One region of the Oceanobacillus sp. FSL W8-0428 genome, then DNA from elsewhere that is predicted to be linked to it. Evidence: riboswitches for the same ligand, from Rfam matches in the RefSeq annotation. Region 1 holds a riboswitch; the other holds the start of a gene.

Region 1 (10,133 bases):
ACAATAGCTAAAAGAGACGGTACGGATTATATATTGAATGGCAGCAAAGTGTGGATCACAAATGGCGGCGTGGCAGATCTCTATATTGTTTTTGCAAAAACAGATGCGGAGAAAAAGCATAAAGGCATTACTGCATTTATTGTTGAAAAAGGAACAGATGGCTTCACATTCGGCAAAAAAGAAAAGAAGCTTGGCATTCGTTCATCTCCTACTACGGAGTTAATCTTCGAGAATTGCAGAATACCTGCAGAAAATGTATTGGGGGAAGAAGGAGACGGTTTTAAAATTGCAATGACCACCTTAGATGGAGGCAGAAACGGCATTGCTGCACAGGCTCTGGGAATTGCGCAAGGAGCACTGGATGCAGCTGCAGCTTATGCGAAGGGAAGAGAGCAATTCGGCAAGCCGATTGCAGCCAACCAAGGCATATCCTTCAAACTGGCAGATATGGCAACAGATATCGAAGCAGCCCGTCTGTTAACCTACCAGGCTGCATGGCTAGAATCAGCTGGAAAAGCCTATGGAAAAGCATCTGCCATGTCGAAATTATTCGCAGGTGATGCGGCGATGCGTATTACCGTAGAAGCAGTGCAAATTTTTGGCGGCTATGGATACACAAAAGACTATCCAGTGGAGCGCTATATGCGTGATGCTAAGATTACGCAAATTTACGAGGGTACAAATGAAATCCAGCGGCTTGTTATCGGACGGATGCTGACAAAATAGATATATTTTCTTTCAGTAATTGAAGCTGAACATAATATTTGTGAATGCTATGGAGGAATAAACACTGATTTTATCATAGAGAACCGCCCATTTAATGAAATCTCATTTACAAAAAGGAGGTTGAGTGATGAGTGAAGATCAGATCCGCTCCTCTGTCAAAGACCAGGAGCTCGTAATGCGGCGCAGAAAACAAATTATTGAAGGGGCCATGCGGCTGTTTAAGGAAAAAGGCTTTCACCGGACTACGACAAGAGAAATTGCCAAAGAATCTGGATTCAGCATTGGCACATTATATGAATACATTAGAACAAAAGAGGATGTGCTTTTTCTTGTTTGCGAATTTGTACATGATCAAGTGCGTGATCAGCTTACAGCAACGATTTCTGTAGATAATCCATCAGACGAAAGTCTGCGTCAGGCCATCCGGCAATATCTTTATTTTATGGATACCATACAGCCTGAAATTTTAATGCTGTATCAGGAAACGAAATCATTAAATAAAGAAAAGCGCAAGTTTGTGCTGGAGCAGGAGCGTAAGGTTGTTGGAATGATGGAGGAGCTCTTAACTGTTTCCTTAAAAGAAAAGCTGAGCTCTAAAGAAATTTATTTTTTGGCAAATAATATTGTCGTCAGTGGACATATGTGGTGCTTCCGCCGCTGGATGATTCAAAAAGAATTTACTATTGATGAATACGTAGAATTACAGATGAAACAAGTGAATTGTTGGCTGTAAACATATGAAAGTCCAGAAATCTTGGAATCTAGTTAAAGGGGAGGATGAAGCATGACAGAAGAGCGTTATTCGCCAAAGCATCCCATTCGTTTTGTGACGGCATCCAGCTTGTTCGATGGGCATGATGCTTCCATAAATATTATGCGGCGTATTCTGCAGGCCAGCGGTGCCGAGGTTATTCACCTTGGGCATAACCGTTCGGTAGAAGAAGTAGTCTATGCAGCCATTCAAGAGGATGCACAGGGGATTGCAATCTCATCTTATCAAGGCGGACATGTCGAATATTTTAAATATATGATTGATTTGTTAAAAGAGCTGGATGCGGCGCATATTCAAGTTTTAGGTGGTGGCGGAGGAACCATTCTTCCGCGAGAGATCAAAGAGCTTCATGAATATGGAGTTGCCTGGCTGTTTTCTCCTGATGATGGAAGAAAATATGGCCTGCAAGGGATGATTGACCGTATGCTGGAAAAATGTGATTTTATCCCGCCGATAGATATAGAGAAAGACTTCTTGCGATTAAAAGAAGGGGACCGGCTGGCAATCGGTAAATTCATCACCTTAATGGAGAATGGGGAACAAGAAACTAAGAAACAGGTTTTAGAAAAGTTCTCTGCTCATTCCAAAAAGAAAATTCCTGTACTTGGAATCACGGGAACAGGCGGAGCAGGAAAGAGCTCTCTGACCGATGAACTTATCCGCCGATTTTTGAATGAAATTCAGGAGCGGAAGATAGCGATTTTATCTATCGATCCTTCCAAGCGAAAAACAGGCGGTGCTTTACTTGGAGACCGTATCCGAATGAATGCTATTTTTTCCGACCGGATTTATATGCGCTCTCTTGCTACCAGAAATTCAGGCACAGAGCTTTCTGATTCAATTCAGGATGCGATAGAAGTGGTACGTGCCTCAGACTATGATCTCATCATTGTGGAGACGAGTGGAATAGGGCAGGGCGATGCAGCAATTACAGATATTACGGATTTATCTATGTATGTTATGACTGCAGAGTTTGGTGCACCTACACAGCTGGAGAAAATCGATATGATTGATTATGCTGATTTTATCGTCATTAATAAATTTGAACAAAAAGGATCAGAGGATGCGCTCAATCAAGTGCGAAAGCAATATGAGCGCAGCCATATGCTATTTCATCAGGATAAAACCAAATTCCCTGTCTTTGGTACAATAGCGAGTCAATTTAATGATGAAGGAACAAACGCTTTATTTGCTTCATTGATTGATCGGATGAATGAAGATTATCAGTGGGAAGCAGAAATTCCATTTCAACGTCATGTTATTTCAGAAAAGCAAAATCAAATCATTACCAATGAGCGCAGGCATTATTTGCGGGAGATCGCTTCCTATGTCCGGAATTATGATAAGCGTGCTGGGAAACAGCGGGGGATTGCCACGAAACTCTATCAGTTAAAAGGAGTAAAAGGGGACTTGGGCGAGGAAGCAGGAGCTTCATTAGACCGGGCAATTACAATATATGAACAGCAATTGGACGGGGATGCGAAACAGCTGCTGGATAATTGGGAAACATTAAAAGAAAGTTATCTGGGTGACACATTTACCTTTAAAGTAAGAGAGAAAGAAATCACGATGGACTTAACAACAGAGTCTTTATCAGGCTTAAAGATTCCAAAAGTTGTGCTGCCCAAATACCGGGATTGGGGAGATCGTCTGTATTGGTTAATGAGGGAGAATGTTCCAGGCTCTTTTCCTTATACAGCCGGTGTGTTTCCGTTTAAACGAAAAGGAGAGGACCCGACGAGACAATTTGCCGGCGAAGGAACTCCTGAGCGGACTAATCGCCGCTTCCATTATCTTTCTAAGGGAGAAGAAGCGAAACGTCTTTCTACTGCATTTGATTCAGTAACTTTATATGGAGAAGATCCTGCAGAACGACCGGATATTTACGGGAAGGTCGGCAACAGCGGTGTAAATATTTGTACATTAGATGATATGAAAAAGCTCTATAGCGGCTTTGATTTAACAGATCCGTTAACATCTGTTTCCATGACGATTAATGGACCGGCGCCAATTATTTTGGCAATGTATTTTAATACTGCTATTGATCAGCAGGTAGATAAGTTTACAGAAGAAAACGGACGCCCGCCGACGGCGGAAGAATTTGGTCGAATTCAGGCAGATACTGTTTCTGTAATCCGGGGTACAGTGCAGGCTGATATTCTAAAAGAGGATCAGGGCCAGAATACTTGTATCTTTTCGACAGAATTCGCTCTCCGGATGATGGGAGATATTCAAGCATATTTCATAGATAATAAGGTACGGAATTATTATTCAGTTTCTATATCCGGCTATCATATTGCGGAAGCAGGTGCAAATCCGATTACCCAGCTTGCATTCACATTAGCAAATGGATTTACCTATGTAGAGTATTATTTGAGCCGGGGAATGGATATTAATAAATTTGCACCAAATCTTTCTTTCTTCTTCTCTAATGGTTTAGATCCCGAGTATACAGTGATTGGAAGAGTGGCAAGAAGGATTTGGGCAATTACCATGAAGGAAAAGTACAATGCAAATGAGCGCAGTCAAAAGCTGAAGTACCATGTACAGACTTCAGGGCGGTCCCTGCATGCCCAGGAAATAGATTTTAATGATATCCGTACAACATTGCAGGCATTACTGGCTATCCAGGACAATACAAATTCACTGCACACGAACGCTTATGATGAAGCGATTACGACACCGACAGAAGAATCTGTCCGCCGGGCAATGGCAATTCAAATGATTATTAATAAAGAATTTGGATTAGCAAAAAATGAAAATTCCTTACAGGGAGCTTTTATTGTTGAAGAGTTAACTGACCTTGTACAGGAAGCGGTTTTAAAGGAATTTGAGCAGATGAATGACCGCGGCGGTGTACTGGGAGCAATGGAACGTCAGTATCAGCGCGGGAAAATTCAGGAGGAATCACTTTATTATGAAGGAAAGAAGCACTCCGGAGAACTGCCGATTGTAGGCGTAAATACGTATTTAAATCCCAATCCTCCATCTGAAGAAGATATTGACTCAATGGAGCTTGCCCGGGCAACAGAAGAGGAAAAAATGCATCAAATCAAAGAACTGCGCCGTTTTCAGACAGAGCATCAAGATAATGTAGAAGAAGCTTTAAAACGATTAAAACAGACAGCAGTAACAGATGGAAATATCTTTGCAGAATTACTGTACACAGTCCGCTACGCAAGTCTGGGCCAAATCACAAAAGCACTCTACGAGGTCGGCGGACAATACCGGCGTAATATGTAAACTCGTTGAAAGTATAATGAACTATGAAACCCACGCTCACGTTCTTTTTATAATAAAAATGAATAGTTTATGATTAATTTCCCTTACTGTATAAGTTGAAATAGGAACTTGCATGCTCTTGTTTATCACTCAACTTTCGCACCTAAGAATAAACATATAAACCTTGCTGTTCCAGGATGTACATGGTCTTAATTATCATGCTTGCTTTTAGTTAACTCATCTTTTTATTTTTTGAACAGGTTATTGTGTATAGCTTCCGCTCCGGCCAACCACTCCGCTTTCCATGGGGACGGCTTCAGCTAACTTGAAAAGAAACCCGCTTTTCAAGTGGATCTTCAGCTCGCCCTGTTCCCATAGGAGTCTGCGTGGTTGGCCTGCGCTCTAATAGGAGTCTACAGCGCATGGAAGAAATAATATCCTGATGAAATTAGCTGAAATCATCGTTTTTTAGCCTAAATAAACAATCATGCTGGTGTTTTAAACGGTTTTTAGCAGTTCAAATCATGACAACATGAATAAATCATATCGAGAATAGCTTTCATGCACCAAAAATAAGGATTACTGAGCATCTTTATCATAAAACATGAAAAATTTGTTCCGTCAGATCCGCCTTTTATTTGTTCAGTTATTTTAGTATAGAATACCCTGTTAGCGGAGGCGGACCGTTTTGACTCCTGAGGGATTAAGCACCATCTGAAGATCCACTTTTGCCAAGTGATCTTCTTGGCAAAAGTTAGCTGAAGAGCGTGCCCCTAGGAAAGCAAAACGGTCCGCCGTAGCGGTTGCTATACACTTTACCTTTTATATTTGTCAACAGATATATGGAGAAAATGATCAACCCCCTGTTCCTATGGATAGGAAGTTACTTTTTAAAGTGCGAAATTTGAGTTTATCATAATAAAGATGATTATGTAGAGTAGTGACTAGCGATGGTTTTCGATAGAAACGAGTAACTGTAGCAATATTGTCGGGTTAGTAAAAATTTAAGATAGATGGACATGAAACTATCTAACGTAGGAAAAACACGGAGACTCCTGCGGGAAAGCGCAGTGTTTTTCCGGAGTGATCACTATTCAGCTTATTTAAGAATACAGAACCGTAAACTTTCACTGGATAATTGCATTCAAATATGTTTATAATGTAAAATAGATTTATTGTGACAAAATCGCATATATAATAATTATTTGCAGCATAGATAGCTATCTTTAGCCTTAATTATATATTTAAAGGAGTGCATGAACGTGAGCGTGAAAGAATTGACACAAGAAGAAATCAGCAATTTGTCCATGATTGAATTAGGTTCCATTATTTTAAAGGAAGAAAATAAAGCAGTCTCATTTCAAAATTTATTCTCTAAAATAGCAGATTTAAAAAACTTTTCAGAAGAAGATAAGGAAAATATGATTGCACAATTCTACACAGATATGAATGTTGACGGACGCTACTTAACATTAGGATCTGGTATGTGGGGATTAAAAAGCTGGTATCCAGTAGAGCAGGCAGAAGAAGAAATTACAGATGAGCCGACGAAAAAACGTAAGAAAAAGAAGAAAAAAGCAGCAGCAGTAGTAGAAACAGAAGAAATTGATGATGATTTAGATGTAACAGATGAAGACATCGATGATATGCTGGATGATTTCGATGATGTAGAAGAAGATGAAGACCTGGAGGAAATTGAAGATGAAGTAGATGATGTCATCGGTAAAGACGATTTGGATGAATTAGATTATGATGATGAGGACGACCGCTAATCTGTTTCATATAAAAGGAATGAATAAAAAAGCTGGAACAAGTTGAGTTAGAACTCAGTTTGTTCCAGCTTTTTTTATAGCGGAAGGAAGCTTTGATAAAACTCTATTTTAGCAGGAATAATATCTTATAAGTGAACTTTTTATAAACTCTCACTTCTTTCTATAGTCTTTCATAGTAAAACATTGTAAAATAGACTTAGAAAACAATTACATAAAATAAAAATAGGTGATTTTTAAAATCATAAAGGGAAGTTGGTGCAATTCCAACGCGGTCCCGCCACTGTAATTGCGAGCGAACAGAACGAGCCACTGTACAAACATGTATGGGAAGGAGTCTGGGAGTGATGACCAAGAGCCAGGATACCTGCCTATTTTTAGTTCCAGCCAATTCTACGAGGATAGTAAGGTGAAGCGTTTTTCTGAATCTTTCTAACATCTTCATTTGCCGTGGAGATGTTTTTTAACGTAGTATAGCTCATTTTAATCCAGTGTGAAAATTGGATATCTGCTAACTATACAAGCTATTTGATTCAGGATACTTAGCAGAAAGAATAATTTTTGAAAGCCATTTCACATCTGTGCTTCCTCAATGATAAAAAACGGCTGAACATGTAAAAATACATTAAAATCAAGGGGGAAGTTAAAATGAAAAAGTTTTTACAGGTTCTGCTGCTGGCTTTATTAGCGGGTTTCTTAATCGGATGCAGTAATAATGACAGCGGAAATGAAGCTGCACCGAATGAAAATACGACAAATGAAGAATCTGCTGCAGAGGGAACAGATGGAGATGATTCTGCTTATCCGTTAACGATAACAGATGCAATAGATAATGAAGTGACACTGGAGGAAGAACCAGAGCGAATTGTCTCGTTGATGCCGAGTAACACAGAAATTACATTTGCTTTAGGACAAGGAGATAAGGTGGTCGGTGTTTCTGATAACGATACATACCCGGAAGAGGTTTTTGATATTGATAAGGTTGGCGGCATGGAATTTAATGTTGAAGTGATTATCAGCCTGGACCCGGATGTTGTTTTAGCACATGAATCTTTAGTGGCTTCATCACAGGAAGCATTAGATCAACTGGAAGGCGCTGATATTGAAGTGTTCACCGTTGCAGACGCAACAGATGTTGATACCACCTATGAAACAATTGACAATATTGGACAGGTTGTCGGTGCTGAAGAAGAGGCAGAACAATTAGTTACAGATATGCAGGCTGACTTTGCAGAATTAGAGGAAATAACCTCAGAAGTAGCAGAGGAAGATCGTCAATCTGTGTTCTTTGAGATTTCTCCATCACCAGATATCTATACAGCCGGACAGAACACATTCCTTGATGAGCTGCTGCAGATTATCCATGCAGATAATGCCGCCGGTGATCAGGAAGGCTGGGTTGAGATGGACCCGGAAGCAATTATAGAGCTGAATCCAGAGGTGATTATTTCAACATATGGTTCTTATGTAGAAGATCCAATCGGTGAAGTGACTTCAAGAGATGGTTTTGATGCTGTAGATGCCGTGGTAAATGAAAGAATTTATGATGTTGATTCGGATACAGTGTCCCGACCGGGGCCTCGTCTCGTTGATGGAGCAAGAGAAATCGCTGAGTCAGTGTATCCGGAGCTTTTTGATGAAGAGTAATTTATTGAAATATACGCTTTCATTAGCGTTTTTAATCAGTACCATGCTGATAGCAATTTCGGTTGGCAGTGTCTCTGTCCCGATACCTGAAATTGTTAAAATTATCGGTTCAGAGGTATTTCATCTTCCTATAGGTAATGATGTCGATCCAAAGTCCATCAGCATTGTATATGATATACGCTTGCCACGGGTTATCCTGGCGGGACTTGTGGGGGCCTCTCTTGCGATTGCAGGAGCGGCCTTTCAAGGTTTATTGCGGAATCCTTTAGCTGATCCCTACATTCTCGGTGTTTCATCCGGTGCATCTGTCGGGGCGGTATCAACCTTATTTTTTAATATCTCCATCCCGTTTTTGGGAATGTATACGTTGCCATTCTTAAGTATCCTTTCTGCACTGGCAACCATTATGACTGTGCTCTTTTTTGCGAAAAAAATTGATAAAACAATGCGTGTCGAATCAATTATTCTGACCGGGATTATTTTCAGCTCCTTTTTAGGATCCATTATTTCTTTGATTATTGCATTGACAGGAGAAGAGCTGCAGCAAATAATCGGCTGGCTCTTGGGAAGTGTATCAATGCGCGGCTGGAAATACGTCGGAATTATTTTACCGTTTTTAATTATCGGCGGTTTATTATTGCTGATGAACACAAGGGAATTAAATGCTATGTCATTTGGAGAAGATCGGGCACAGCATTTAGGAGTCGATGTAGAAAAACGCAAAATGCTTATTCTGGCTGCGGGCTCTATTTTAACAGGTGCAGCAGTAGCTGTTTCAGGTACAATCGGCTTTGTCGGCCTGGTTATCCCTCATTTAACGAGAAAGCTGTGGGGACCGGATCATATTCATCTTCTGCCATTATCTATTATTACTGGGGCAGGATTTCTTATCTTAACGGACTTATTGTCAAGGACGATTATATCGCCCCAGGTTCTGCCTGTGGGAGTCATCACAGCGTTAGTAGGTGCACCTGTATTCGCAATGATTCTACTGAAACAGAAAAAAGCAAAAGGAAGGTAAAAAAAGATGCTCAAAGTAGAAAACGTATCAGGCGGTTATGATGGTGAAACAATCGTAAAGGATATTCATTTTTCTGTTGGCAAAGGGGAGTTCTTCGGTATTCTGGGTCCGAATGGCAGCGGAAAAACCACATTGCTCAAGATGATGAGCGGTTTATTAGAGCTTGAGCAGGGAGAGGTCAAAATCGACGATAGAAGCATCTCTGATTTAACTAAAAAACAGCTCGCGAAAAAGATGGCTGTCTTGCCCCAACTATCACCGCAGGTTTTTCCGTATTCAGTGAAGGAAACCGTTTCTCTTGGCAGGTATGCACATCATCGCGGCTTTTTCCAGACGTGGACGGATGAAGATGAGAACATTGTGCAAAAGGTAATGAAACAGACAAATATCAGCCACTTTCAAGATAATTCTGTGATGGAGCATTCTGGCGGAGAGCAGCAAAGGATATTCCTGGCACAGGCACTGGTCCAGCAGCCGGATATTTTATTACTGGATGAACCGACAAACCATTTAGATTTGGCCTATCAAAAGGAGCTACTGGATCTTTTGAGAACGCGTGCCAGGGAAGAAGGTCTGACGGTCGTTGCTATTTTACATGATTTAAACCTGGCAAGCCTTTATTGTGACAAAATTTTATTAATGGATAACGGAGAGACGAGGGCGGTTGCGGATCCTGATGATGTGTTTTCAGAAGAGCTGATTAATCATGTCTATCAAACAGAAGTCGTCAAACAACCGCATTCCAAAATTGCAAAACCGCAGCTGCATTTATTGCCGGGTAAAAAGAGCGAGAGAGAGGGAGAACAGGTGAAAATTGATGAAAATATGCTGTCAATTAGTCCGGAGCGGATTGTATTACAGTCAAAGCAGCCCTTGAAAACAGTGTCTTCTGGTGTTGTCGGAGCCGGAGCCGGCTGGTACAGTAATTTCGTGAACAGACATGTAGATGCGACTTATAATTGTACGAACCATCGGG
Region 2 (10,133 bases), 1.5 Mb from region 1:
AGCTGTCTTGCTAAAATATCGTGCGTAGCAGCAATAGACATTACCCGATTCATATTGTCTGATAAAATATGCTTAATTTCTTCATTCTCACTTCTTCTTTTCTCCATCCGCAAAAGAGAAGCCATTGTCTGCAAATTATTTTTTATGCGGTGATGCGTTTCCCGAATTGCCTCTGTCTTGGAAATAATTTCAGCTTCTTTGTTTTTCAATTGCGTAATATCCCTTAGAATAATCGCAAATTCCAGCTTATCATCCTCGAGAATAATCCGCTTCATCATATAAAATTTATCATCGAGCTCAATTTCCTTCATAAATGCTTTTTTATCATTTAAGACCAGATCACTATAAGGAATTTGATTGCCAAACAATTGATTATAATAAACTTCCTCCTGTAAACTGTCTTTTAAAATACTATCTGCTTTCTCATTTTGAAAAATTAGCCTGCTGGATGAGTCAAAAAAATAGATAGCATCATCAATATAGTTGTTTAATCGGGCAGTCATAACCATATAATCATTTTGTTCTTCTGTTCCATCCTTCTGCACTTCATGAAAAGGCGTTTCCATAATATATGTTCCAAGAATCTTGTCCTGATATTCAATGGCATATATATTTTGCCGGATAAACACATTTTCCTGTGTGAACGCTTTATATCCTTTCAGCTTTCCACCAGCCCGTGAAACCTTCCAGACCCCCGGTTCATTCATCTTCATCGCCGGCTGGCCTACAGGAGATTGCTCATAGAGTGATTCCTTCGATACAGGAAGAACATGATAAATAACGATGGAGGCAGTACTGTTCTTCAGAGGAACATCTATAAAAATATCACAATCAAAAATAGTTGCCAGTTCATCCAGAGCATGCGCTTTCTGATAAATAATTTCAATCTCTTTATCTGTCATTTCTGTATACTTCTTGCATAATTCCATAATTTTATCTATTTGTTTATTCATAAACAATAGCTATCGTCCTTGCAACTTCACTGATGGACTTCCTTCCATCCATACTCATTTTCCGGAGAAGCTTATAAGCCTCCTGCTCATCCAGATTTCTCTCTTTCATTAATAAACCCTTTGCTATATCAATAATCTTCCGGTCTTCCAGCTTTTGAGATACTTCCTGCACCTGCTTTTCCAGGGACTGGATCTTTTCTGCCCGTGATAAGCACATTTCCACTGTCGGAATAAATGATTTTTCATCCAGCGGCTTCACTAAATATCCAAGAGCCCCCATTTCTCTTGCTTTTTTCACAAATGCTTCATCGTAAAAAGCAGTAAGCAGCAATATACCTCCGGCAATCTTGTCATACATGATCTTCTTACTGGCCTTGAGTCCATCCAGTACAGGCATTTTTATATCCATGATAACGAGATCTGGACGTTGTTCCTGACAAACATCAATTGCTTCAAATCCATCGGAAGCCTGTCCTACTACATTGTACCCGGCTTCTTCCAAAAGCTCCTGCAAATCCATCTTTGTAATAGGTTCATCATCGACTATCACAATTTTTTCATTCATATCCATACTCCTTAAACAGTATAATTCATTGTTGATTATTGATTATTGAAGAATTTAATAAGACTTCAGCCGTAAAAAATGCAAAAAAGGGACATGAAAAAGATACATTCTTTTCCAAAGCCCCTTTGCTTTTATCATCAACTAACTTCATTCATTTGATTAATTATGCACGCCATTGTGCTTCTACAACCATTATATATTTGAAAGCACTTTCTTGCAAGCCTCTTTTACACTGAAGTCAATCCGCATAATTATCTTATCTTTTTTAAAATAGCTGTGATATCCTGAGGGGCCGGTTTAACAGGGTTCATATTTGTGCAGCTGTCGTTTAATGAAGCCTCTGCAATTTCTCTTTCTATCTCATCATTGTATTCCAATTGATATTCTTTTAAATTGGCAGGAATGTCTAACTTTTTCCGGAGCTTCTCTATTTCTTTAATAAGGCTTCTTACTCCGCTGGCATGATTTGCTGCAGGAAGGTTCAATAACCGGGCAAGCATTGCATATCTTTCTGCTGCCGGAGTTATATACTGATGGTGATTTTGATGGATACCTGCATTAAAAGCAATGACGTGCGGGAGTAAAATAGCATTCAGACGGCCATGTGGAACATGAAACCTTGCCCCGCTGGCATGAGCAATACTATGATTGATCCCTAAACCGGCCGTATTAAATGCAAAACCAGCCAATGTAGAAGCATGATGAACTTTTTCCTTTGCTTCTTCGTCCTGTTCATTTTGATAGGATTTTGGCAAATAATCAAACAACAGACGAATGGCCTTCTCCGCCATGGCATCTGAAAAATCATTGGCATTTTTCGCAACATAAGCCTCTACAGCATGTGTTAAGGCATCCATCCCTGTATCAGCCACAATCGGTTTAGGGACAGTTTTCACAAGCTCTACATCTAAAATAGTCGTCTCCGGAATAAGAGAATCTGCTGTTAACGGGTACTTTACTCCTTTATTTTGATCCGTTATAACAGAATAGGAGGTTACTTCCGACCCTGTGCCGCTTGTTGTTGGAATAGCAAGAAGCGGGAGCTGGTCAATAGAATATACCTTCCTGGCGATATCCTTCATCGCTTTTGCCGCATCCATTGCCGATCCTCCGCCAATGGCAATGACAAAATCAGGCTCAAAATCCTTCATTGCCTCTACACCGGCAGTAACATTCTCTATCGGCGGATCAGGCACAACATCCGTAAATAACCGCCACACATTATCTCCTTCTGAAAGATACCCTTCTATTTTCTCCAAAATCTCTGTTTCTTTTAAAAAGGGATCCACAACAATGAAAATCCGTTTAGCACTAACTGTTTTCAAATAATCCAAAGCGTTCTTCCCGTAGTAAATATCCGTTTGAAAAGCCACCTTTTTCAAGAAAACTCCTCCTCATTTTTTGGCATAAAAAAGGCAGAGAAGCTCTACAGAATTTATCATTCTGCAAAGCTCCTCTGCTTTTAAAACTACACGTCTTTGTGTTACCTGTAGTGTACTATTAATCTGTTAACCTTGTCAATTTTAATTTAGAAGCTGGAAGGTTCACCACTTCTTTGGAGCGAATCTTCCAGCATGGAAGGTATTACCTCTTTGTAATTACCTCTGTCCGAGCTGGTTACTTCTGCGTAACGATGCAGCCCCACGATCCATGTAAGGCTTTTTCAGCCTGCTGCATTGCAAGGCTCCCGAATGCTTAACAAACTTTTGGTTTCGCACAAACCAAAGTAAGTAGCGGCAATAAATGCTGTACATAGCACTTCTCGCTCTATACACATTAAAAAACCCTCACCTGTCTTAAGTTGAGAGCAGCAAATAGAATTCAATTTATGTTCATTGAATTACCAGTATGCATCTCCTTTTCCCAGAAGGCAGCTGTGCATATTACTTTGGCAAGTCTCCTGACTCATGGCTGTTATCCACTCTGCCTTCCCGGAAATACCCAGTGGCAATATAGAGTGAACCTACCATTTACAGTGGCCGGACCGTTCAGGATTTTCACCTGATTCCTTTTTAATCATTCACAGCATTGTAAATGAACCAAAATAAATTCCATATAAGTTTGTTAGGTTTATTATATATCAGTTTCATCCTTTTTCAAAGGAAAAAATTATCCTGACTCTTTTTAACACAAAGACCAGGCAATCTAAATGAATCCATTCAGACAGCCCGGTCTTAACCCAGTTCAATTCATATAACGATATTCCATCAGCTGATTCAGCATTTCAATTTCTTCCTGCAGCTTAGCTCCGATATTGGTTTCCCTGACCTTTTTCCGTTCCAGCTCTTTATCTACCACTCGCCGCACAGATAAAACATCCGCCCCGTTTAATACAACATCTTCTTTTGAATTAAAATGCTGATGGGCAACGAGCTGCATTCCAAATGAATTATATAGTAAGGTGTAGCCGGCAATACCAGTTGTAGATTGATAGGCTTTTGAAAACCCGCCGTCAATAACAATCATTTTCCCATTTGCTTTGATTGGATTCTCACCATCTATTTCTTTTACCGGAGTATGTCCATTAATAATATGTCCCTGGCTTGGGTCCAGTTCAAATTCCTCCAGCATCTTCCGGCACATTTCCTCATTTTCACGTAAATAATAGTAGGGATTCTTTTCTTCTTTATGAGATACCTTATCCGAAATAAAATAACGCTCAAAAGTGGTCATAGCCCGTTTCCCAAAGAGTGAGGAATATTCCCCTGTCCATAAATACCACACCATATCCGTTGCTAAATCATCAGTCAATTCTTTATGCGCAAAAGCATGACGCAAATAGGACTCAAATTTATCAAGCAATTCTCTCCCTTTGTATGCTTGTCCTTCAATCTCCATTTGCTCCATATTCCCATTTTCATCAACAGGAATGCAGCCATGAATTAATAGATTTCCATTATATTTCAGATACAGACTCCCTTTTTTCATTAAGAAGTTCATATGCCTTTTCAGCTTCTCTGATTGCTGTACGGAGAGCAGAAGCTTGTCAATAACTTCCTCTTCCTCCGGTAACAGCTTTGCTGGATCAGCCGGGTCAACAGTAGAAAAACATGTGTTTTCCAGCGTATACGTTTTCCCGTATACCGTGATTTCCTGTTTCTCGTAATCTGTTTTCTCTAATACCAGTCTTTCTTCCATATTAAAGAAGGAACGCCGTTTAATAATTGGACTTTCCAGCTTAAATTGGATCATGGCTATTGCCTGATGTATCTTTGTAATCTGCAGTTTTTCCTGATCCGTAATATTCTGATCGGAATGTTTTTTAGGACGGAAGGCAGGATTATCTCCATAATATTTTTCTGCCAGGTTAAGTAATGGGCGTAAATTAATTCCATAAGCATCTTCTATAATATCTAAATTATCATAGCGGGCACAGATTCGAATTATATTGGCAAGGCAAACCTTGGAGCCTGCATACGCACCAATCCACAGCACATCATGGTTGCCCCATTGAATATCGATTGAATGATACCTGATCAGCGTTTCCATAATTTTATCCGGCTCCGGTCCACGGTCATAGATATCTCCAACAACATGCAGATGATCGACGACAAGTTGCTGTGTTGTATAGGATAAGCCAATAATCAGCTTCTCTGCCTGACCAAGCGAGATAATTTTTTGAACAATTTTTTCATAATATGGCTTTTTATTCGTATATTCATCCGTCTTATACAGAAGCTCTTCAATAATATAGACAAACTGCTCCGGCAGGGCTTTACGCAGCTTTGAACGTGTATACTTGGAGGAAGCATAGGAAATTAAATGAATCATATGATGAATTTTCTCTGCGTACCATTCATCTAACGCCTGCTTGGAATTAAATTGATGTTTAATAAGCTTCAGTTTATCTTCCGGATAATAAACAAGCGCTGCAAAGTCATTAATATCTTCTTCTGATAAGATGTCTTTAAAAATATCATTTATCTTTTCTCTCACCTTGCCGGAGCCATTTCGGAGTACATGCTGAAAAGCTTGGTACTCCCCGTGTAAATCACTTACAAAATGCTCCGTTCCCTTTGGCAAATCTAAAATTGACTCTAAATTGATAATCTCTGTAACTACCTTCTCTTCGCTATCATATTTCTCCGCTAATAAATCAAGGTATTTTGTATTCAATTTCCAAATCCCCCTTTTAATTATGCCATATTATTTCTAAATAGTATAACACTTTCAGACTGGAATTGCAGTAATTATCAGAAGAGTACTGTCCTTCATAATCATTTAAACGTCATTGTATATAGCTTTTGGAAAATACCGCCTGCTTCTAATTGATTAATGCCATACTTTTCTTTTAAATTTCCTGTTGTATCATGTGTATCAGCAACACCGTACCAAGGCTCGATACAAACAAATGGTGCCATACTATTGTTTTCTTCATTATATTTAGACCAGATTCCTACAAAAGGAAAGTCAGCAAACCCTATCTCTATACCATGCTTTGATTTTGCAGAAACAAGTTCGATTCGATCTATATGACTGTAAATCATCGCATCCTTTGCGAACAGCTCCGGCTGCACCTGGATATCCGGCAAATTAGTGCGGATTCCCTTCTCATGAACCAGTGCATTTTCCAATTCATATTCCATGACTTCTTTATGTGGCGCAGGTGTAAATTTCAAGTGGTAGTCCTCTAACTCTTCATCTTCTAAAAGCGGAATTCGAAAAGCAGGATGTGCGCCAATAGAGAAGTACATCTCTTCATTATTTTGATTTTCAATTTTTCAGTCAACGGAAAGAGAATTCTGATTCAGTGTATAGGTGATAAACGCTCTAAATTCATATGGATAGATATTCTTAAAGCGTCCATTAGAAGCTGTTTCAAATGAAGCGTGCTCCGCAGAATGTGTGCTCAGCTCAAAATCAGCATCTCTTAAGAAACCATGCTGTGACATCTCATAGGTGTTTCCGTCAAGCTGATATCGATCCCCTTTCAAGCGGCCGACAATCGGAAATAGTACTGGTGAAACGCGTCCCCAATATGCGCTGTCACCTGTCCACATATAATTCATTTTATTCTTCTTATGCTCTACCGCCCGTATTTCCGCACCTTGACTGTCTATTTCAACTTTTAACCAATCATTTTCAATTATTTGCTTCACTTTGCTTCATCCCTTCTAATATAAAGACTTGATCGAAAAGTATCTCTATCCTTCATCTTAATGTGCAGAATACAGGCTGTCTAGTCTGACTTTCCGTTATTATTTGATTGGTCATATTGCTTATTTCCTTCATTTAATTATCACCTGCCAGTTTTAACAAAATCCTCTTGCAGAAATAATCAATCAATTGTAAAATAAAACTTAATTAATTAAATTAATAAAATAACATAATTTATTTTTAGAATTTTGTAGTATTTTATATCTTTTGTTGTCACATCAATAAAATATGAATAGATATAAACCGCTTACTTTAAATAATAAGGAGGTCCCGATGACAAATTTAACAAAACTATTCCAAAAAACGTTTAATACATCGGATGTACCGAGAAAATTCTTTGCTCCAGGACGTATCAATCTTATTGGTGAGCATACTGATTACAATGGCGGGCATGTATTCCCGGCATCTATCTCACTTGGTACGTATGCTCTCGGAAGAAAACGCACAGATAATACATTTCGATTTTACTCATTAAATTTCTCAGAAAATGGTATCATTGAATGCACACGGAATGAGCTTTCTTTTCAACAGAAACATGCCTGGGCAAATTATCCCAAGGGAATGATTCAATATATTATGGATCAAGGATATGCAGTTGACACTGGTGCGGATATTTTATTTTATGGCAATATCCCTAATGGTGCAGGCCTCTCCTCTTCAGCATCTATTGAATTAGCAACCGGTGTTTTATTAGAAGGGCTTTTTCATTTAGAGATTGACCGCATAGAAATGATTCAAATCGGCCAGAGAGTCGAAAATAAATACATTGGTGTCAACAGCGGAATCATGGATCAATTTGCTATTGGCATGGGAAAAAAAGATAATGCAATGCTGTTAGACTGTCAGACCCTGAATTATCAGTATGCACCTATTACATTACAGGATTATACTATTATCATTATCAACACGAATAAACAGCGGACCCTGGCAGGCTCTAAGTATAATGAACGATTCGCTGAATGCAGAGAAGCATTAGCAGAGCTTCAAAAAAGGCTCCCTATCCAGAGTTTCGGCGAATTATCGCCAGAACAGTTTGAAGATAACAAATACGCTATTACGAATAAAATCCATCAAAAACGAGCCAAGCATGCTGTCTATGAAAACGCACGCACCCTGCAGGCTTTCGAAGAGCTGCATAAAGGTGATTTGCCCGCTTTTGGAGCATTGATGAATGAGTCACATCGTTCTCTGCAGAATGATTATGAAGTGACTGGTCTTGAACTGGATACAATTGTGCATGCTGCCTGGGAGCAGGAAGGTGTTATCGGCGCCCGTATGACAGGGGCCGGTTTTGGCGGCTGTGCTATTGCGATTATCCATCAGGATTTTGTTGATAATTTTAAGCAGGACGTTAATCAAATCTATCAAAACATCATTGGCTATGACGCTACATTCTATCTTGCTTCCATTGCGGATGGAGCGAAAGAAATTATGGAAGGAGAAATCCTATGAGTATTTTAGTTTTAGGCGGAGCTGGTTATATTGGTTCCCATGCAGTGTATCAGTTAATTGACCAAGGAAAACAGGTTATTGTTGTCGATAATTTGGAAACCGGTCATCCCGAAGCTGTTCACCCAAAGGCTATCTTTTATCAAGGAGATATACGCAATATCTCTTTTCTTCGTGAAGTATTTGCCAAGGAATCGATTGATGCTGTCCTTCATTTTGCTGCAAACTCCTTAGTTGGAGAATCGATGGAAAATCCGCTAAAGTATTTTGATAATAATGTGTACGGTACACAAATCTTATTGAAGGTGATGATAGAGCATAACGTGAAAAAAATCGTCTTCTCTTCCAGTGCTGCAACCTACGGTGAAGCAGCATCCATGCCAATTACAGAAGAAATGGACTGTCTTCCTGCAAATACCTACGGTGAAACTAAGCTCATCATGGAGAAGCTCATGAAGTGGACAGCACAGGCGCATGATTTAAATTATATTTCTCTTCGCTATTTTAATGTTGCCGGCGCCAGAGAAACAGCTGAGATTGGTGAGGACCATACTCCAGAGACACATTTGATACCTATTATTTTACAAACGGCTCTGGGGCAGAGAGAACATATTTCTATTTTTGGTGATGATTATGAAACAGCGGATGGTACATGTATCCGAGATTATATCCATGTGGAGGACCTTATCGAGGCGCATTTGCTAGCCTTGGAGTACTTAGACAATCATGAAAAGAGCGATATCTTTAACTTAGGGAGCAGTCAAGGATTTTCAGTAAAAGAAGTGATTGCCGCAGCAAGATCTGTCACAGGGATCGATATCACTGAAAAAATGAGTGGACGCCGGGCAGGTGATCCTGCCATGCTTATTGCCAGCTCTGAAAAAGCAAAAAGCATACTCGAATGGAATCCATCCCGCACATCTATTGAAAAAATGATACGGGATGCATGGAATTGGCATAGTGCAAATCCACATGGATACAGTGGAAGAGGAAATATAAAATGATTTACTCCATCATCGAAGGGCTTATCCAGCAATCCACAAAAAATGGGTTAATCGAATCCGCTGATCAAATTTATGTGCGTAATCAGGTTATTGCTTTATTAAATCTAGAATCCATACCCGAAGAAATGCCAGAAGCGTTACAGGATACTATCCCTAATCTATTAGAAGAAGTCCTAGCCTACGCTGTAGAACAGCAGCTGATTGAAGACATTTTTGATGAAAAAGAGATATTTGCTGCAAATATAATGAATTGCTTCGTTGCCCGTCCTTCTGAAATACAAGCAGCCTTTTATAAAAAATATGAAGCATCTCCGAAAGCAGCAACCGATTATTTTTACAACTTAAGTAAGAACAGTAATTATATACAGATGAACCGGATTAAGAAAAATATCCACTTTAAAGCAGAAACAGCTTACGGCAAGCTCGATATAACCATTAATTTGTCCAAACCGGAAAAAGACCCTGAACAATTAAAACGGGAAAGGCAAATGAAGCAATCCATTTCTTATCCAAAATGTTTATTATGTGTGGAAAATGAAGGCTACAAGGGCAGAGTCGGTTATCCTGCCCGGGCTAATCACCGTTTAGTGAAGGTTCCTTTAGGCGATGAAAACTGGTATTTTCAATACTCCCCCTATGTTTATTACAATGAGCATAGTATCGTATTATCTGAAAAGCACCGGGATATGAAAATTAATCAGGATACATTTGAAAGGCTTGTTACTTTCACAGAAAAGTTCCCACATTATTTTATTGGCTCCAATGCTGATTTACCGATTGTTGGCGGTTCGATTCTAAGCCATGATCATTATCAGGCGGGAAATTATGAATTTACCATGACAAATGCCGAGACTGTCTTTTTAATTGATCTGCAGCGTTATTCTGATGTAACTGCATCCATTTTAAACTGGCCATTGTCCGTTATCCGTCTGCATAGCAAAAATAAAAAAGCTCTGCTGTCTCTGGCAAATCACATCCTGCAAACATGGAAATATTATGATGATA

What was found. A riboswitch is a leader RNA that binds a small molecule or an ion and turns the genes downstream of it on or off. The one in region 1 is predicted to bind cobalamin.
Region 2: another riboswitch for cobalamin. It lies ahead of MKY30_RS09985 (1-propanol dehydrogenase PduQ); the one in region 1 lies ahead of MKY30_RS03005 (ABC transporter substrate-binding protein).

What each region holds. Positions count from the first base shown of each region.
Region 1 covers NZ_JBBORB010000001.1:686,466-696,598, reverse strand. The annotation lists gene MKY30_RS03025 (acyl-CoA dehydrogenase) at 1-726, shown strand, start outside; gene MKY30_RS03020 (TetR/AcrR family transcriptional regulator) at 854-1,459, shown strand; gene icmF (fused isobutyryl-CoA mutase/GTPase IcmF) at 1,511-4,741, shown strand; gene rpoE (DNA-directed RNA polymerase subunit delta) at 5,983-6,492, shown strand; cobalamin riboswitch at 6,700-6,878, shown strand; gene MKY30_RS03005 (ABC transporter substrate-binding protein) at 7,138-8,136, shown strand; gene MKY30_RS03000 (FecCD family ABC transporter permease) at 8,126-9,157, shown strand; gene MKY30_RS02995 (adenosylcobinamide amidohydrolase) at 9,164-10,133, shown strand, end outside.
Region 2 covers NZ_JBBORB010000001.1:2,141,878-2,152,010, reverse strand. The annotation lists gene MKY30_RS09995 (histidine kinase N-terminal domain-containing protein) at 1-953, opposite strand, end outside; gene MKY30_RS09990 (response regulator) at 946-1,518, opposite strand; gene MKY30_RS09985 (1-propanol dehydrogenase PduQ) at 1,770-2,900, opposite strand; cobalamin riboswitch at 3,392-3,577, opposite strand; gene MKY30_RS09980 (fructose-1,6-bisphosphatase) at 3,703-5,634, opposite strand; gene MKY30_RS09975 (hypothetical protein) at 5,736-6,212, opposite strand; gene MKY30_RS09970 (aldose epimerase family protein) at 6,240-6,617, opposite strand; gene MKY30_RS09965 (galactokinase) at 6,949-8,127, shown strand; gene galE (UDP-glucose 4-epimerase GalE) at 8,124-9,128, shown strand; gene galT (UDP-glucose--hexose-1-phosphate uridylyltransferase) at 9,125-10,133, shown strand, end outside.